Regions from separate parts of the Paenibacillus sp. BT-177 genome, predicted to be linked through region 1. Evidence: riboswitches for the same ligand, from Rfam matches in the RefSeq annotation. Region 1 holds a riboswitch; the other holds the start of a gene.
What was found. Region 1 has a riboswitch for ZMP and ZTP ahead of OIU26_RS10050 (bifunctional 5,10-methylenetetrahydrofolate dehydrogenase/5,10-methenyltetrahydrofolate cyclohydrolase). Riboswitches for the same ligand answer to the same signal wherever they lie in the genome.
Positions count from the first base shown of each region.

Region 1 (7,988 bases):
AACCATAGCCGACCTTGCTGATCAATGGCGAGATTGGAATACCTATTGGCCTTGATTGTCTTGATGCCTGATAAGGCATGAATTTGTGATACGGATAGAGTTTCGGACGGAGCTACATTTTTATCAAATTCTTTGGGCCACGTCCACACGGTACCATCTTTTTTTAAAGCTATGTTTTTAGCAATTGCCGTAATATCCTTTAATGATGAAATAGGTTCGAAGCCCTGCAATGCTTTTGTGTTTTTCCATACACTTCCGTCTTTTCTTAGGAATATCCAGCGTTCCTCATAATCCGGTCTTTCCTCATAGTAACTATCTATATGGGCAACCTCGCCGATGCCAGACAGGGGTTGAAAACGACTAAAGATATTTTTATCTCCGAGTTGATCAGCTGAAAATACATTCCCTTCGTTGCTAAGAGCGAGCATATGATCACCCAAACTACTTACAGTTGCGAGGTTCTGTAGTCCTTCCAGAGGAACAAATTTCACGGATTCAGAAATATTGTTTCTAGGCACATACCAAGCAGAGTGGTCTTGCAAGGTAAATACCAGATCGCCTTCGTTGATAATATTAGAGAATGTTTTTACAACGTTCGGCTTGCCCTCTATACGAGTCGGTACGGATTGATTATAGCCCCACAGCCACAAGCTTCCATCGGATTGAATCAGACTTCCGGAATCATAGGAGCGAATATGGGATGTGAAATCATCTCCGGCCGCCCACACACTGGGACTGAGCAGCAATAACGTGATTATACTCAGTAATAGAGCACGTCTTTTCATAAGATTCTCCTCATTTCTTGATCAATGTGTATAAGAGAAAAAAATGTTCTTAAAGAATATCCCTTATCCATAGACGAAGAAAGGATAGAAAAGTTTTCCATAAATAATGAATCGTAATAAAAAAACCTCCAAACCCAACGATTAAAGATGGGTTTGGAGGTTATTTGTAATTAGCAAATAGGCAAAATATTTTGGTTATTACAGCTTGTGCACAGTTATGAGCTGATTAATTAGCAATTCGACTGCGCACAGTCAATAAGGTTTGCTCTTTAATTTGTCCGATTTCACGGAGGAGTACGGCTGTTTTGGCTTCGTAGGATTGTTTGACATCCAAGTCCTTGAGCGAGGCAAGGTTAATATCAATGGTAAGCAAGGCCGATTGAGCGGCTGCTTCAAACAAAATCGCGCCGATGCCCAGATCAGAAATCACATTTTTATTGGATATTTCAACAATGTTGTAGGCTTGTGATAGTCCGTCCCGGCATACTTCGAGCAGGCGCATAGGGACCTCAATGGCAGCAATCACCGCTGTTTGTAAGGAATGGGTACGATAGCGCTTTTCTTCGTCTGTTTCTTTGGGCAAACGCAACGCGGTCATGTACTGTTCAAAGGATTGGATGTCTGCGGCCATCAGTTCCTCACAATGTGTAGACAATCTCTCCATGCTGCTAATGACTTGCGCGAATTGTTCACGGAACTGCGCGTATTTTTCTCCTTGTGAAAGGTTGGCGGTCATGGAGGTCATAGCTGCGCCTAGTGCCGCTGCCAGCGCGGATACACTTCCTCCGCCGGGGGTAGGCGCTGCACTTGCAGCTTCTTTCAGAAAATGTGCGATGGACTGATTCCACGACAGTTCAGTCATGAATAAACCACCTCTCTGGAGTATTGTTGCAGACGTATCGCTTTGAGCAAGTTTTTGTACAAAATGGCGGTCGTTAAGGTACCTACGCCGCCGGGAACGGGAGAAATAGCATGTACCTTTTCTACAACGTCCGGAGCAGCATCACCCACAATTTTTCCCTCCAGCGTCTCATTAATTCCTGCATCCACCAGAATTAGACCTGGATGCACCATATCCTGCGTAATCACATCAGGGCATCCAACTGCGACGAAGGCAATATCTGCATGGTTCAGATGCTCTGCAATATCACGCGTACCTGCATGACAGGCGGTGACGGTGGCATTTTCTCTTTGCAGCATGTGGAAAAGGGGAAGTCCTACTGTCTGCCCGATGCCCACGAGAGTGACATTTTTGCCTGCCAAGGAGTGGCCGTAATGCTTCAACAGTTCAATACAGGCTTGAGGTGTAGCGGGGTACAGCCCTGCGTCACCCGTAACGGTAGCCAGCTTGTTATCAGGTGTAATTCCATCAATATCCTTGTAGGGGGCGATGGATTGTTTAATAACGGAGGCGGAAAGATGTTGAGGAAGCGGGAGTTCCAGCATAATGCCATGTACATGGGATGCATCATTTAGGGTGCTGATCAGGTGCAGAAGCTCGGCTTCGCTTACATGACGATTAAAAGTATGGAGATGAAATGAGATGCCCAGCTTCTCTGCTATTTTTTGCTTGGTCCGTGCATAGTATGCAGATGCCGGATCACCTTCTACCAACAGGGTTGCCAGATGGGGACGGTGTCCTTGCTGTTTCATTTGCTCTACTTGGGAACGGATCGTTGCATACACTTGCTCAGCTGCTTCTTTGGATTTCATAATAATAGCCATAGTCCGAGCCTCCTCTGAATTTATCGCATAATAGAATCAACAGGGTGTCATGGTCTTAAAAAACGAAAAAAAGTATTTGCACAAGGTCGTCAAGACAGACGAATCCTCTGCAAATACTTCTCCCAGGCGAACGGTACGCTTTGTTTGTATGCTCCCTCGTGGTTGATTCCACTGACTTCGCCAGTCACATACAGCGTTATATATCTTACATTTTAACAAAAAAACAGCAGAAAGGAAACCCGCGAACATTTGGCAAACAGGTTTGGTTAGTTGTCTATATGACAAATGTCATATGCCCGAACTGACGTTTATGACTACAGCAGATCCAGCGGTCTCCTTATACTGAGCTTAGATCAACATGTACGCCTGACAGGATCAAGGTATGGGCTGCATTTTAAAGGAGGATCATAATGGGTATGACACAACTCCCGTTAGCTCAATTGAAAAAAAATATGGCTCCCTACGAGAAAATAAACACGAAATCCAGCGTTCTGCAACTTATCAATACCTTGGGACCGCTGATCCTATTGTGGTATGCCGCTTATCTTAGCCTGGCGGTTTCTTACTGGCTTACGCTTCCAATTACCATGATTGCGGCAGGGTTTGTGGTACGGACGTTTATTATTTTTCATGATTGTGGTCATCAATCTTTTTTCAAAAGTCGCAAGCTGAACGATATTGTGGGAACGATTACAGGGATTATTACGCTCTGCCCTTATCACCAATGGAAAAATAGTCACGCGATCCACCATGCAACCAGCAGTAACCTGGATAAAAGAGGCACAGGTGATATGTGGGTGCTCACGGTAGAAGAGTACACAGCGGCTTCCACATGGATACGGCTGGCCTATCGTATATATCGAAATCCTTGGGTTATGTTCGGGCTAGGTCCGATCTATACTTTTTTGATTTCCTATCGGTTTAATGTCAAGACAGCCAAACGTAAGGAAAAAATAAACACTTATGTGACGAATATATCCATCGTTGCATTGTATGCACTGTTGTGCTGGGCTATTGGCTGGCAGGCATTCCTTCTGGTACAGACGCCTATCTTTTTTGTCTCTGGTATGTTGGGAATCTGGCTGTTCTATGTGCAACATCAGTTTGAGGATTCGTATTTTGAGCATGATGAAGAGTGGAGTTATATTAATGCGGCCGTAGAAGGCAGTTCTTACTACAAGCTCCCTAAAGTATTGCAATGGATTACGGGCAATATTGGTTTTCATCATGTTCATCACCTGAGCCCGAAAGTGCCAAATTACAATTTGGAGAAAGCGCATGAAGCCACACCGTTGCTGCAAAAGGCGACCACGATCACAGTGAGTAGCAGTCTGCAATCTTTGAAATTCCGACTGTGGGATGAAAGTACCAAAACCTTTCTGACCTTTAAACAAGTAAAGCCGCTGCTTAGCAAACGTGTTGGCGCTTCAAAACCCATCCCTACACCTGTTGTAGGCACGGATAGAAAATAGACGTTGTACGGAAATTGCTATGTTAAGATAGGGATATCTAAAGTAGAAAAGGGTGGCAGGATGCAAAAGTGGTATCAGATTTTCCAAAGAAATACGGGACTTAGCCCTTATGTGTGGGTCGTCTTTTATATCCTGCCCTTTTACTATTTTAGCTCTTCATCTACAAGTCATATTATTCTGGGTACCGCGATTATTTTGGTGTTTTTTGCTTGTTATGTACTGGCTTTTGTCTCCCAGGGCTGGCTCATATATTTTTGGACCAGTGTGCAGATTGCTATATCGATTACGATGACGCTGCTATTTAGCTATATGTATTTTTCCATATTTATCGCTTATCTGATCGGTAATATTAAAAGTAAGGCTGCATTTACGACCCTGTATATTATTTTAATGGTTATTACGATTGGATTAATCAATTATGGGTTTGTTTCTCAGAATCCTGTTTTTATTAAGCAGATTCCTTTTATCTTGCTCAATCTGATCGGTGTGATCCTCCTTCCGATTACAAATTTTAATCGCAACAAGAGTGATCGGCTTCAGGTCCAATTAGAGGATGCCAATAAGAAAATATCGGAATTGATCAAGCTGGAGGAACGGCAAAGAATCGCGCGTGACCTGCACGATACCTTGGGTCAGAAGCTGTCACTCATTGGGCTGAAGAGTGATTTGGCAGGCAAGCTACTGGACCAGTACCCGGAACGGGCTCATGTCGAAATTAACGATGTTCGTCTCACGGCAAGAAGTGCGTTAAAAGAAGTACGGGAAATGGTTACTCAAATGCGCGGCATGAGACTAGAGGATGAACTGCTACGTATTCGGCAAATTTTAAAGGCTGCTCACATCGAACTGACCTTGGAGGGCGACCCGAAGCTGGAGCATACGTCATTAATGAATGAAAATGTGCTGAGCATGTGTATGAAGGAAGCCGTAACCAATGTAGTGAAGCACAGTGGAGCTACCGCTTGCTCCATCACCATTGAGCCGTCTCGTAAGGAATTGACCCTGCGGATTCAGGATAATGGAGTTGGTATTATGGGAGAAAATGCAGTCTTTCGGGGACATGGTCTGCAAGGCATGAAGGAAAGGCTCGAATTCGTGAACGGATGTATGGAACTGCGTTCCGATCAGGGAACGACCCTGGTCATTAAGGTGCCCAACATCACTGAAAAGCCGAATGAGGAGGTGGGGCCATGATTCGAATCGTTATCGCAGAAGACCAGCGTATGTTGCTGGGTGCTCTAGCCTCCCTGTTGGACTTGGAAGAAGACATGAAAGTAGTCGGAAAAGCAAGCAACGGGGAAGAAGCTATAGAGCTGGTGAAGCAACATCAGCCAGACATATGCATTATGGACATCGAAATGCCGATAAAAAGCGGATTGGATGCGGCAGAGGAACTCAGAGGCTTGAATTGCAAGGTGCTTATTTTAACAACGTTTGCTCGCCCTGGGTATTTTGAACGAGCGATCAAGGCGGGCACACACGGTTATTTACTCAAGGACAGTCCCAGTGAAGAACTGGCTTCCTCCATTCGCAGTATTATGGCAGGCCGACGTATTTACGCTCCAGAACTGGTTGATGATGCTTATGCCGAGGTCAACCCGCTAACGGAGCGTGAAAAGACCGTGTTGGCGCTTATTGCTGACGGAAAGAACACCAAAGAGATTGCTGGTGAACTGTATTTAACAACAGGGACGGTGCGTAATTATATTTCAGTCATTCTCGATAAGCTGGGTGTCAGCAACCGGATTGAGGCGATTACACGTTTTAATGAAAAAGGTTGGTTTAAATGAGAGGCAGGCAAAAAAATTAAAGCAGAACAGGGACGCTATGAAGCCAAACATAGTTGCTCTGTTTTTTTGTTTTATCCATAGATTTGCTATGCCTCTAGTGTAGTTCCTTGTGATACAATAGGATAGTTGTCCATAGGATGGACCTGGAGTACAAGGAGGAGCAGAACCGCATGAAACAAGCCCCATTTATAGCCGTTGAAGGGCCGATCGGAGCAGGTAAAACGACGTTGGCTTCGATGCTTTCAACCGAGCTACATTTGCCGATGATCAAAGAGATTGTCGAGGAAAACCCGTTTCTCGATAAATTCTATCAAAATATAGATGAGTGGAGCTTTCAGTTGGAAATGTTCTTTCTCTGCAATCGGTATAAGCAGCTAGAGGATACTGGTCTGCAATACATCGAGAAAGCCCAGCCTGTAATTTCAGATTACCATATCTATAAAAATCTGATTTTTGCTGAACGTACGCTTAAGGGTGTGAAGCTCGAAAAATATCGCCAAATCTATCATTTGCTCACAGATGACATGCCCAAGCCTGACATTATCGTTTATATTAGAGCAGATTTGGATACCTTGCTGGGCAGAATTCGTAAGCGCGGACGCTCCTTTGAACAGGAGATGGACCCTGCCTATCTGGAGCAATTGATTACGGATTATGATAATGGTATTCAGTTTCTCGCCGAACAGTCACCTGCCCCTCGTATATTGACCGTAAACGGGAATGAAATTGATTTTGTAGAAAACCAGGCACAATTTGAACAAATTGTTTCCGATGTAAAGGAGCTTATATAGTGAATAATTACAACATTCCTGCAAATGCCCTGATTACGGTAGCGGGTACGGTGGGTGTAGGTAAGTCTACGTTAACGGGCGCTTTGGCCAGTCGTCTTGGTTTTAAAACCTCGTTAGAGCAAGTCGATCATAATCCGTATCTGGAGAAGTTTTATCACGATTTCGAAAGATGGAGCTTTCATCTGCAGATCTATTTTCTCGCGGAACGCTTCAAGGAGCAAAAGAACATTTTCTTGTCTGGTGGAGGTTTTGTGCAGGATCGTTCCATTTATGAGGACACAGGCATTTTTGCGAAAATGCATGCCGATCAGGGAACAATGAACCCTACCGATTATGAAACATATACTAGCCTATTTGAGGCGATGGTCATGACCCCGTTCTTTCCACACCCTGATGTGCTGATCTATCTGGAAGGCAGCCTGCCCTCCATACTGAGTCGGATCGAAGAACGCGGCCGCGAAATGGAGATTCAGACCGAGCGATCCTACTGGGAGCAAATGCATCGCAGATATTCCGATTGGATCAACGATTTTGATGCCTGTCCTGTACTGCGTCTCAACATTGATGAGTACGATGTACACGACCCTGCTTCCATGGATGCCATTTTGGTAGAAGTGGGCAAGGTGATCTCCAAAAAGTAGAGATATAACCTCAAAAAGCATACAAGGACTGTGGTACAATCAGTATAAATTAAGCTGATAGACCGCAGTCCTTTTTAATATGTGGAAGCATGGGAGATGACAAGCGGTATAGTGGACAAGTCTTGGCAGGAATGCGAGAATAGGAACATATATTAATTGTAATGACTCACGGGAAAGGATGGGATACTGTGATGCGTTTTGGTATCGTTGGAACGAATTGGATAACGGAAAGATTTATTCAAGCTGCGATAGAGACAGACGAATTTTCCCTGACCGCGGTGTACTCACGAACAGATGAGAAAGGCCAAGCCTTTGCTGCCAAATATAACAGCCAGCCGGAGGTTTTTACAGATTTGGCACAAATGGCTGCAAGTGATCAGGTGGATGCCGTATATATTGCCAGTCCCAATTCTTTACATGCGGAGCAAGCGATCTTATGTATGAACCATGGAAAGCATGTGCTGTGTGAGAAGCCTTTTGCTTCTAATGCAGCAGAGGTGCAGAGCATGATCGAAGCCGCGCGCAACAATGATGTTCTGTTGATGGAGGCCGTTAAATCCACGCTTATGCCCAACTTTAAAATTATAAAGGATCATATGTATAAAATAGGCCGGGTTCGGCGTTATTTTGCAAGCTACTGTCAATACTCTTCACGCTTTGATGCTTTTAAGCAGGGCAAGGTGCTGAATGCCTTTAATCCGGCTTTTTCGAATGGTTCCTTGATGGATCTGGGAGTGTATTGTTTGTATCCAATGGTAGCATTGTTCGGCAAACCGGATGAGAT
Region 1 covers NZ_JAOYTP010000002.1:846,767-854,754, reverse strand. The annotation lists gene OIU26_RS10060 (stalk domain-containing protein) at 1-785, opposite strand, end outside; gene OIU26_RS10055 (cyclodeaminase/cyclohydrolase family protein) at 1,012-1,647, opposite strand; gene OIU26_RS10050 (bifunctional 5,10-methylenetetrahydrofolate dehydrogenase/5,10-methenyltetrahydrofolate cyclohydrolase) at 1,644-2,510, opposite strand; ZMP/ZTP riboswitch at 2,624-2,708, opposite strand; gene OIU26_RS10045 (fatty acid desaturase) at 2,921-3,982, shown strand; gene OIU26_RS10040 (sensor histidine kinase) at 4,043-5,176, shown strand; gene OIU26_RS10035 (response regulator transcription factor) at 5,173-5,772, shown strand; gene OIU26_RS10030 (deoxynucleoside kinase) at 5,943-6,563, shown strand; gene OIU26_RS10025 (deoxynucleoside kinase) at 6,563-7,204, shown strand; gene OIU26_RS10020 (Gfo/Idh/MocA family protein) at 7,396-7,988, shown strand, end outside.

Region 2 (7,988 bases), on a different contig from region 1:
GGGGTTTCCATATTTTAAAGTCAGGTCAAGCAACTTCACCCACTGATCGAACACGGGATTACCAGGGATGCGAGCAGTTCCTTTGTTTAAATCCGCAACGTAATTCTCCGGGTTCGACTGTCTGGCAAAGGGGATATTGATAAAGTGATTTCCCAGAACCCACCACTCTGCATAGCCGTTAGCAAAAGGGATAATCCCTGCTGCTTTCAGTCGCTTGGCTGCTTCCTCCAATTCATCTAACGTCTGAGGCAGTTTGGTTATACCCGCTTTTTTGAACAAATCCTTGTTGTAGACAAAACCGAATCCCTCCAGGTTCATAGGCTGTCCATAAATCTTACCGTTAACCGTCATCGGCTTACGGGCGAAATCGTCCAAGTCCTTCACCCATGGCTGATCCGACAAATCCTCCAGGTACTCAAACCACGTATCGCGATCTTGATAACCCTCATTCGTGAAAATGTCCGGCTGATCGCCTGATGCGAACTTAGCCTTCAACGAAGCACCGTAATCTGTACCCCCACCGACAGATTGGATATCCAGCTTGATGCCAGGGTGCGTTTTTTCATATTCAGCCTTCAGCTTGTTCAACGGTTCCGAAATCTCCACTTTGAATTGATAAATGTGTATCGTTTTGGTCCCACTCTGTTGAGCCTTCGTATTACCACAACCTGCAAGCATACATGTAAGCAGCAACATCAGGGAGATGACAAGCAGCACTGTCTTTTTCATCCGATATCCCTCCCATCAGCCTTTAACCGCTCCGGCCGCAATGCCGGAAACGATGTATTTTTGCATCACCAGAAAAAACACAACGATTGGCGTGATTCCAAGTACCAGTGCGGGCAACGCCAAGTCCCATTGCTTGGTATATTGACCAAACAGCATATAGGTCGCAATCGGAATCGTACGCAGCTCAGGATCATTCAAAATGAGCGAAGGCAGCAAATAATCATTCCAGATCCATAACGTATTCAAAATAAGTACGGTCACGAACATAGGGAGCAACAGTGGACAAACGATGCGAAAGAACACCCCGTAACGAGAAGAACCGTCCACTCTCGCCGCCTGCTCAACCTCAATAGGTACCGTTTTAATAAAGCCATGAAACAGAAAAACTGATAAAGGCGCTCCAAAACCCAGATAGCACAAAATTAGTCCTGGTATGCTGTTGTTCAGACTCAATACGTTGGACACTTCCATAAGCGGCAACATAATCGATTGAAAAGGCACGACCATCGCAGCCACAAGCAGCCCGAACAGGAACCGATTAAAAAGAGTGTCATGCCGAACCATTTGGTAAGCGGCCATCGAGCTGATCAGCAGCAAAAACGCATTGCTGACGATGGTGACGATCAGTGAATTCCCCAGTGCTGTGGGAAAGTTTATTTTATTCCAGGCATTAGCATAGTTTTCAAAACGGAAGGTTGTCGGCCACGAAGCGGAATGGGCCAAAATGTCTCCAAAAGATTTAACGGAGTTCACGAGCAAAAAATAGAACGGAACTAGAAAGATCAACCCAACCACAATAAGCAATATTTCAGCTACCCATGTGCTTAAACGATAGTTCGATGTTTTTTCCATTACATTTCGACCTCCTTTTTCTTCGTGAGACGCACCTGAATGCTGGTAATGATCGCAACGACCACGAAGAAAATCATAGCCTTGGCAGTTCCCAATCCAAGCCGATTATTTGTAAACGCTTCATTATATATGTCCAACGCTACAGACTCTGTCGCCTTGAATGGCCCACCCTTTGTTAAAGCCAAATTCAACTCAAATACTTTAAAGGACCAGGATATCGCTAGGAACAAGCAGACGGTCACTGCTGGCATAATAAGCGGCACCACGATATGACGCAAAATCTGTCTTCGGCTCGCACCGTCAATTTGGGCCGATTCAATAAGGGCGTGCGGGACATTATTTAGAGAGGATATGTAAATAACCATGAGATAACCTGCGTATTGCCAAACAAACACAATGACAGTTCCCCAAAAAGCAGTAGGCCCATCACCCAACCACGGTAGTTTGAAAAAGGATAGCCCTGTCGCCTCTCCCACCGCCGAAAAACCGCGTACAAATATAAATTGCCAGATGAAGCCGAGCAGCAAGCCACCGATCATATTAGGCATAAAAAATACAGTTCGCAGTGCATTGCGGGTACGCAATGGCTTTGTAAGCACATAGGCCAGGAAAAAGCCCACCAGGTTAGTTAAAATGACACCACATACGGTAAAACGGACCGTAAACCAAAAAGCATTACGGAAATCTGGATCATCTCTAAAAATATGAATGTAATTCCCTAGCCCGAGCCATCGGACATGTTCAGATACGCCATCCCAGTTCGTCATGGAATAATACAGCCCCAGCAGGAACGGAATGACCATAATTAAGACGAAAAACAACGCCATCGGTCCCACAAATACGAGCTGCTGCAATAATTGCGCGGATTTTCTTTGGCTCAATGCAATCACTCCTTTGTCGTAGATCATGAAGGAAAACGCGCATAATCCTCACTGTAATCGCTTATTACCCAAAAATGTAAGTTTCGAGTCGTCTGGAACAAAAAAGGCTGTTCCCCCTCCGCTAACGAAAGGAAAACAGCCTTATCATATAAGATTAAAAGAATGACGATGAATTAGTATTGGGTTCCTGGATAGATTGGGAACTTGTCTGTTAACTCGCCAACTGCTTGGCTTGCTTTGGACAATACAGTATCATCTTTTGGATTTTTAAGAGTATCAGCAATGATTTTACCGATTTTAACCATAGCCTCTTCATCCATACCACGAGAAGTTGCAGCAGGTGTACCAATACGGATCCCGCTAGTAACAAACGGACTCGTTGGGTCAAAAGGAATGGCGTTTTTGTTGACCGTGATACCCACGGAATCCAATACATGCTCCGCTTCTTTACCTGTGATATTCAAATTGCGTGTGTCCAACAGCATCAGGTGATTATCCGTACCACCAGATACAATATTAATCCCCTCTGCCAGCAGTGTTTCAGCCAGCACCTGTGCGTTGCGAACTACGTTTTGCGCATAGGTTTTGAATGATGGCTGGAGCGCTTCACCCAAAGCAACTGCTTTGGATGCGATCACGTGCATCAGTGGTCCTCCTTGAGTACCAGGGAAGATAGCTTTATCAATCGCTTGCGCCCACGCTTTGCGAGTCAGAATTAGACCCCCACGCGGACCACGTAGCGTTTTGTGTGTCGTTGTTGTCACAAATTGGGCATGAGGAACTGGACTAGGGTGAATCCCTGCTGCCACGAGACCTGCGATATGTGCCATATCCACCATGAACAAAGCACCTACATCATTAGCAATGGAAGCAAAAGCTTCAAAATCAATAGTACGCGGATATGCACTTGCACCAGCTACGATCAGACGAGGGCGGTGCTTGAAGGCTGCTTTGCGCACTTCATCGTAGTCGATACGGAAGTTGTCTTCACGTACACCATAAGCAGCAAAGTTATACAACAAACCGGAGGCATTAACCGGGCTTCCGTGTGTTAAATGGCCGCCATGCGCCAGATTCATACCCAGCACAGTATCTCCAGGTTGAAGAGCTGCCAGATATACCGCCATGTTAGCTTGTGCTCCAGAGTGAGGCTGCACGTTCGCATGCTCGGCGCCGAATAATTCTTTCGCGCGGTCACGTGCAATATCTTCGACGATATCTACATGCTCACAGCCACCATAGTAGCGTTTGTTCGGATAACCTTCAGCATATTTATTGGTAAGCACGGAGCCCATGGCTTCCATTACTGCTTCACTGACGATATTCTCGGATGCGATCAGCTCGATATTGTGGCGTTGCCGTTTCAGTTCAAGCCCCATTGCTTCCATCACTGCCGGGTCACTTTTACGCAGATGTTCCATCATGATTGATTACTCCCTCTCCATGGTCAAATTTTGGGTATACAAGCAAATGCCTGTTCCTCTGTTGGGTACCTCATCATTAATGCAAAAAAGATCAGTACTAACATGCCGACATGACAAATGCTAATCGCAGTTTCCGCCGGCTTCTTGTTCCAGACTGTACACTGCCCGTTGTCCGCCAATAAGTGGAGGACGAGTGAACGCAGCTGTCACACGTGCTTCACCAATCCAGCGAAGGCTTGGGCGAAACGGAACGGCAATTGGGCGTAGATGCATGCCAATCAGCGTTTCGCCGATGTCTATCCCGGCATGAGCCTGCACGTTCGCCGCCAGACATGCATCATCCATAGAGCGATAGGCAACGGTAGCCATAGAGCCCCCTGCTGTACGAACAGGAACAGCCGCAACCTCCATCAGTCCTAATCGCTCCAGTAGAGCACGCTCAACGACCAGTGCTCGGTTCAAGTGCTCACAGCATTGAAACGCCACATCAAAGCCATACTCTCTGCGAACGGATTCTACTCCAGACAGCACTTGCTGAGCCACATCGAGCGCTCCTGCTGTGCCGATCCGACTTCCAGCCACTTCACTCGTGCTTGCGCCAATAACCAGCAGGCGACCAGCTTTGAGACTGGCCGCTTCTGCAATTTCCCGCACGACAGAAGCGGTCTGTGCTTCGAGTGAAATCTCATGATCCAATTGTTCTACCATTGGTACCTCCTTTGGTTGAACAGCCTCTCAGAGACTAGGCGCGGTTTCATGCCCCAAGTTCAACACACTCTCTCCTGATCACAATCTGACTATATTATAGCCGATGTTTCAGATTTCGAGCAGAAAAAATGGAAGAACAAGAAGGCAGCAGAAGATCTGCTGTAGCTTGTATACGAAAAAAGAGCAGTCCACACCTATGTGGAATTGCTCTTTTGCCCAGGCGACCGGCCGTATATCCGATGCTCCATCGTGGTTGATCCCACTTTTGTCGCCAGTTACACCGGATTCTCATTTTTCCACCTTATCTTAACGGATTAACCGTCGAAAATCAACAGATTCCGTACAAAATAGAGGAACGGTACCGATTTTATTCGGAAGAACCTTTTAGCTTGTCCAACAACTTATGCAAAGCCGTACGGATTTCTGCCGCTGTGACATCGTAGTCCTCACGCGAACCACCAAATGGATCTGAGATATCGAAGCCCGGAATCCGTTGGTGTAATTCAATCATTCGTTCACGCTCCTGCGTCGATAGCTCTTGTCCGAGTGAAGCCATCAACTGCTGTGAAGCATACAAGCCATCTAACTCCTGTACGTCATTCAGCACTGCGTCCCGGTCCTCCACATATTCCTTCAGCGTAAATACTTTGCCTGCCGTTTGGGGGAACCGCTGTACGACATGCTGTTTATGTCCTTGTGTCAAGGTTAAGATCAGATGTGCCCACTCGGCAAGCCCGTCGCTTAAAGGAGTTGAAGTGATCTGATCGGATATATCGTGATCACGCAGAACCGCCTCTGCATGTCGGGATATCGGCGTGCCGTCCATCGCAGCTACTCCAGCGGAACGCACGTCCAGTTCCAGACCATGCTCAGCAGCCAGCTTACGCAGCATTCCCTCCGCCATTGGACTGCGACAGGTGTTCCCTGTGCATACAAATAAAATATTCTTCAACGTCTTCACCCCCCGTATGTTGAAAAAATATATAAACAGAGGATTACTCAAATCCTGTATTTATTTTACACTGTCTACGTTAAAATCAAAACATAAACATAAAGCCGAATGCCAGCAAAATAGCACCGCCCACCGCTTCTCCATAATCCCCAAGATTACGGCTGACCTTGCGCCCCAGTAACAGCCCCAGCATCGCCATCGCTCCCCCGCAAAAACCAAAGGCCAGAACAGTCAGCACCAGGTCACTCTGGAACATTCCCAGTGACACTCCCACAGAAAATGAGTCAATGCTCACCCCAAGCGCAAACAGTAAAAGACCCAAAGGCGACCGATGATCCAATACGTGTACGCCGTCCCCCTTGAAGGAATTATATACCATATGCCCGCCCAAAAGGATGAGTAATCCCCCTGCGAAGTAGGTCGTCACATGGCCTAATAAAGAACTCATATAATGGCCTGTGAACATTCCCAGCAATGGCATCAGGATGTGAAAAAAACCAATCACAGTGCTGATGCGCAGCACGTCTCGCAGGCGTATCCCCTTCATACCGACCCCTACGCCCAGCGATAGCGCATCCATCCCTAGCGCTACCGCCATGATCAGAATCGTTACAACCTGCCCAGCATCGGCAGAGGCTGCCAGCATACTCCATCCCTCCATTATCCGTCTGTTCTTGTACACGTTATGCGGACAAGGGGCAAATCAGTACAAGCAGGCACTGAAAACACCCAAAACAGAGATAAGGAGAGAGGAGAAATTAAAATAAGAGACTCAATTGTTCACAGAAGCTACAGACGGATGATTCGATGACCTGCCGCTTTAAGCAGTCGATTCATGACGGCGTCTCCCAATCCTTTCGGCGGACAGGCTTCCGCCAAAATGTAGGTGACGCCGTCCTCATCGCAGCGACGCAGTACGCTGTATAGGCGCTGCGCCGCCTCATGAAGCGCGTCCAGCTTGCCCAGCGTGTAGACTCGTTCTCCGGCGTAGCTGGCGGCATGGTCGTCGAACGCGAGCACCGCCGTGCGCTCCCCGCGCGCGGTAGCCTCCGCCAACGCGGTGCGAATCCAGCCCGTCACTTCAACAGACGACGGGCCTTGTACCACACTCAAGCGCCCTCGTGGCGCATAGTGCGTATACTTCATGCCCGGCGAGCGTGGCGCCAGGCTATCGGCGTCCTGCCCGGGTGTGTCAGCCAGCGCCGGGTCCAGTACGACAGAGCGAGCAACCGTAGCGAGCTGTTCAGCAGTCACACCGCCTGGGCGCAAAATGGTGACGGTTCCGTCGTCACCGACTTGTACTACCGTGGACTCCAGCCCCACACCCGTGGGACCTCCGTCCAAAATGCCGCCGATGCGGCCCTCCAGGTCCTCCAGCACATGCTGTGCTAGAGTCGGGCTGGGTCTTCCCGAGCGGTTGGCGCTTGGTGCAGCCAGCGGCCAACCAGCTTCCGTGATCAAGCGCAGCGCGATCGGATGATCCGGCATGCGCACACCGACCGTGTCCAAGCCTGCGGTCACGCGCGATGACAGTGCCTGCGGCACTACCGGCAATACGATGGTCAGCGGTCCTGGCCAAAATGCATTCATCAGCGCTCGGGCTGTATCGTTAATTTCCGCTACCATGCCTTTTAATTGAGCAGTATCGGAAATATGTACAATGAGCGGGTTATCGGAAGGACGACCTTTAGCAGCAAATACCGCCTCCACCGCTTTAGTGCTGCGCGCATCAGCCCCCAGTCCGTACACGGTTTCCGTAGGAAAGGCTACCGTCTCTCCAGCCTGGAGAAGTACGGCGGCCTCCCGTATGCCCTTTTCCGCAGTGATTAGAGCCTGTCCAGCTGAAAGCTCGTCAGGATCATCCCCGTCTGTGTTGTTCACAGAACCAACGGAAGCCGCTTTTTCCACCTCAAAAGACAAGGTAGCAGGTATAGTCGTGTCCTCATCAGAAACCAGACATCTTACATCCCACCAGTGTGTATGCGAAGGCTGTAATGCCTGCTCCTGCTCTGCTATCTCTTTTTTCACAAAACCTGCGTGCAAGTCATGCATTTGATTCACCTTATCGCTCATATCAGATCATCCCATATCTTATTGTCATACAGGCCATTTCATTGCCCTGATCCCCAAAAACCCACTTTAACAAATCAGATCAATTTGGCTCTGCTATCTGTATATCTATCGTAAGTTCCATTATAACATATGGGGAAACTTACACTCGTTGTTCTCTTTTCCATAGCGCTGACGAGACGTTTAGGCAAACAAACCACTCACCCAGCTCCACAGACCCGTAAGGGCATCCCACAGGAAAAAATGTACTTCCGGCTCTTTGTCAGCAGCATTCGTTCGATTGTCTTCTTGACTCGTTTTTGCCGATACAGTTTGTGCTGTTGCTTCACCACTGCCTGCATCAATAAAGCACAACGGCGGGAACAGCACACA
Region 2 covers NZ_JAOYTP010000003.1:186,635-194,622, forward strand. The annotation lists gene OIU26_RS11225 (ABC transporter substrate-binding protein) at 1-729, opposite strand, end outside; gene OIU26_RS11230 (carbohydrate ABC transporter permease) at 745-1,581, opposite strand; gene OIU26_RS11235 (carbohydrate ABC transporter permease) at 1,581-2,489, opposite strand; gene glyA (serine hydroxymethyltransferase) at 2,636-3,886, opposite strand; gene OIU26_RS11245 (TIGR01440 family protein) at 4,007-4,594, opposite strand; ZMP/ZTP riboswitch at 4,802-4,883, opposite strand; gene OIU26_RS11250 (low molecular weight protein arginine phosphatase) at 4,962-5,546, opposite strand; gene OIU26_RS11255 (manganese efflux pump MntP) at 5,632-6,192, opposite strand; gene OIU26_RS11260 (L-threonylcarbamoyladenylate synthase) at 6,336-7,619, opposite strand; gene spoIIR (stage II sporulation protein R) at 7,800-7,988, opposite strand, start outside.
Region 2: linked by a shared signal. The riboswitch ahead of OIU26_RS11245 (TIGR01440 family protein) and the one ahead of OIU26_RS10050 (bifunctional 5,10-methylenetetrahydrofolate dehydrogenase/5,10-methenyltetrahydrofolate cyclohydrolase) in region 1 are both predicted to bind ZMP and ZTP.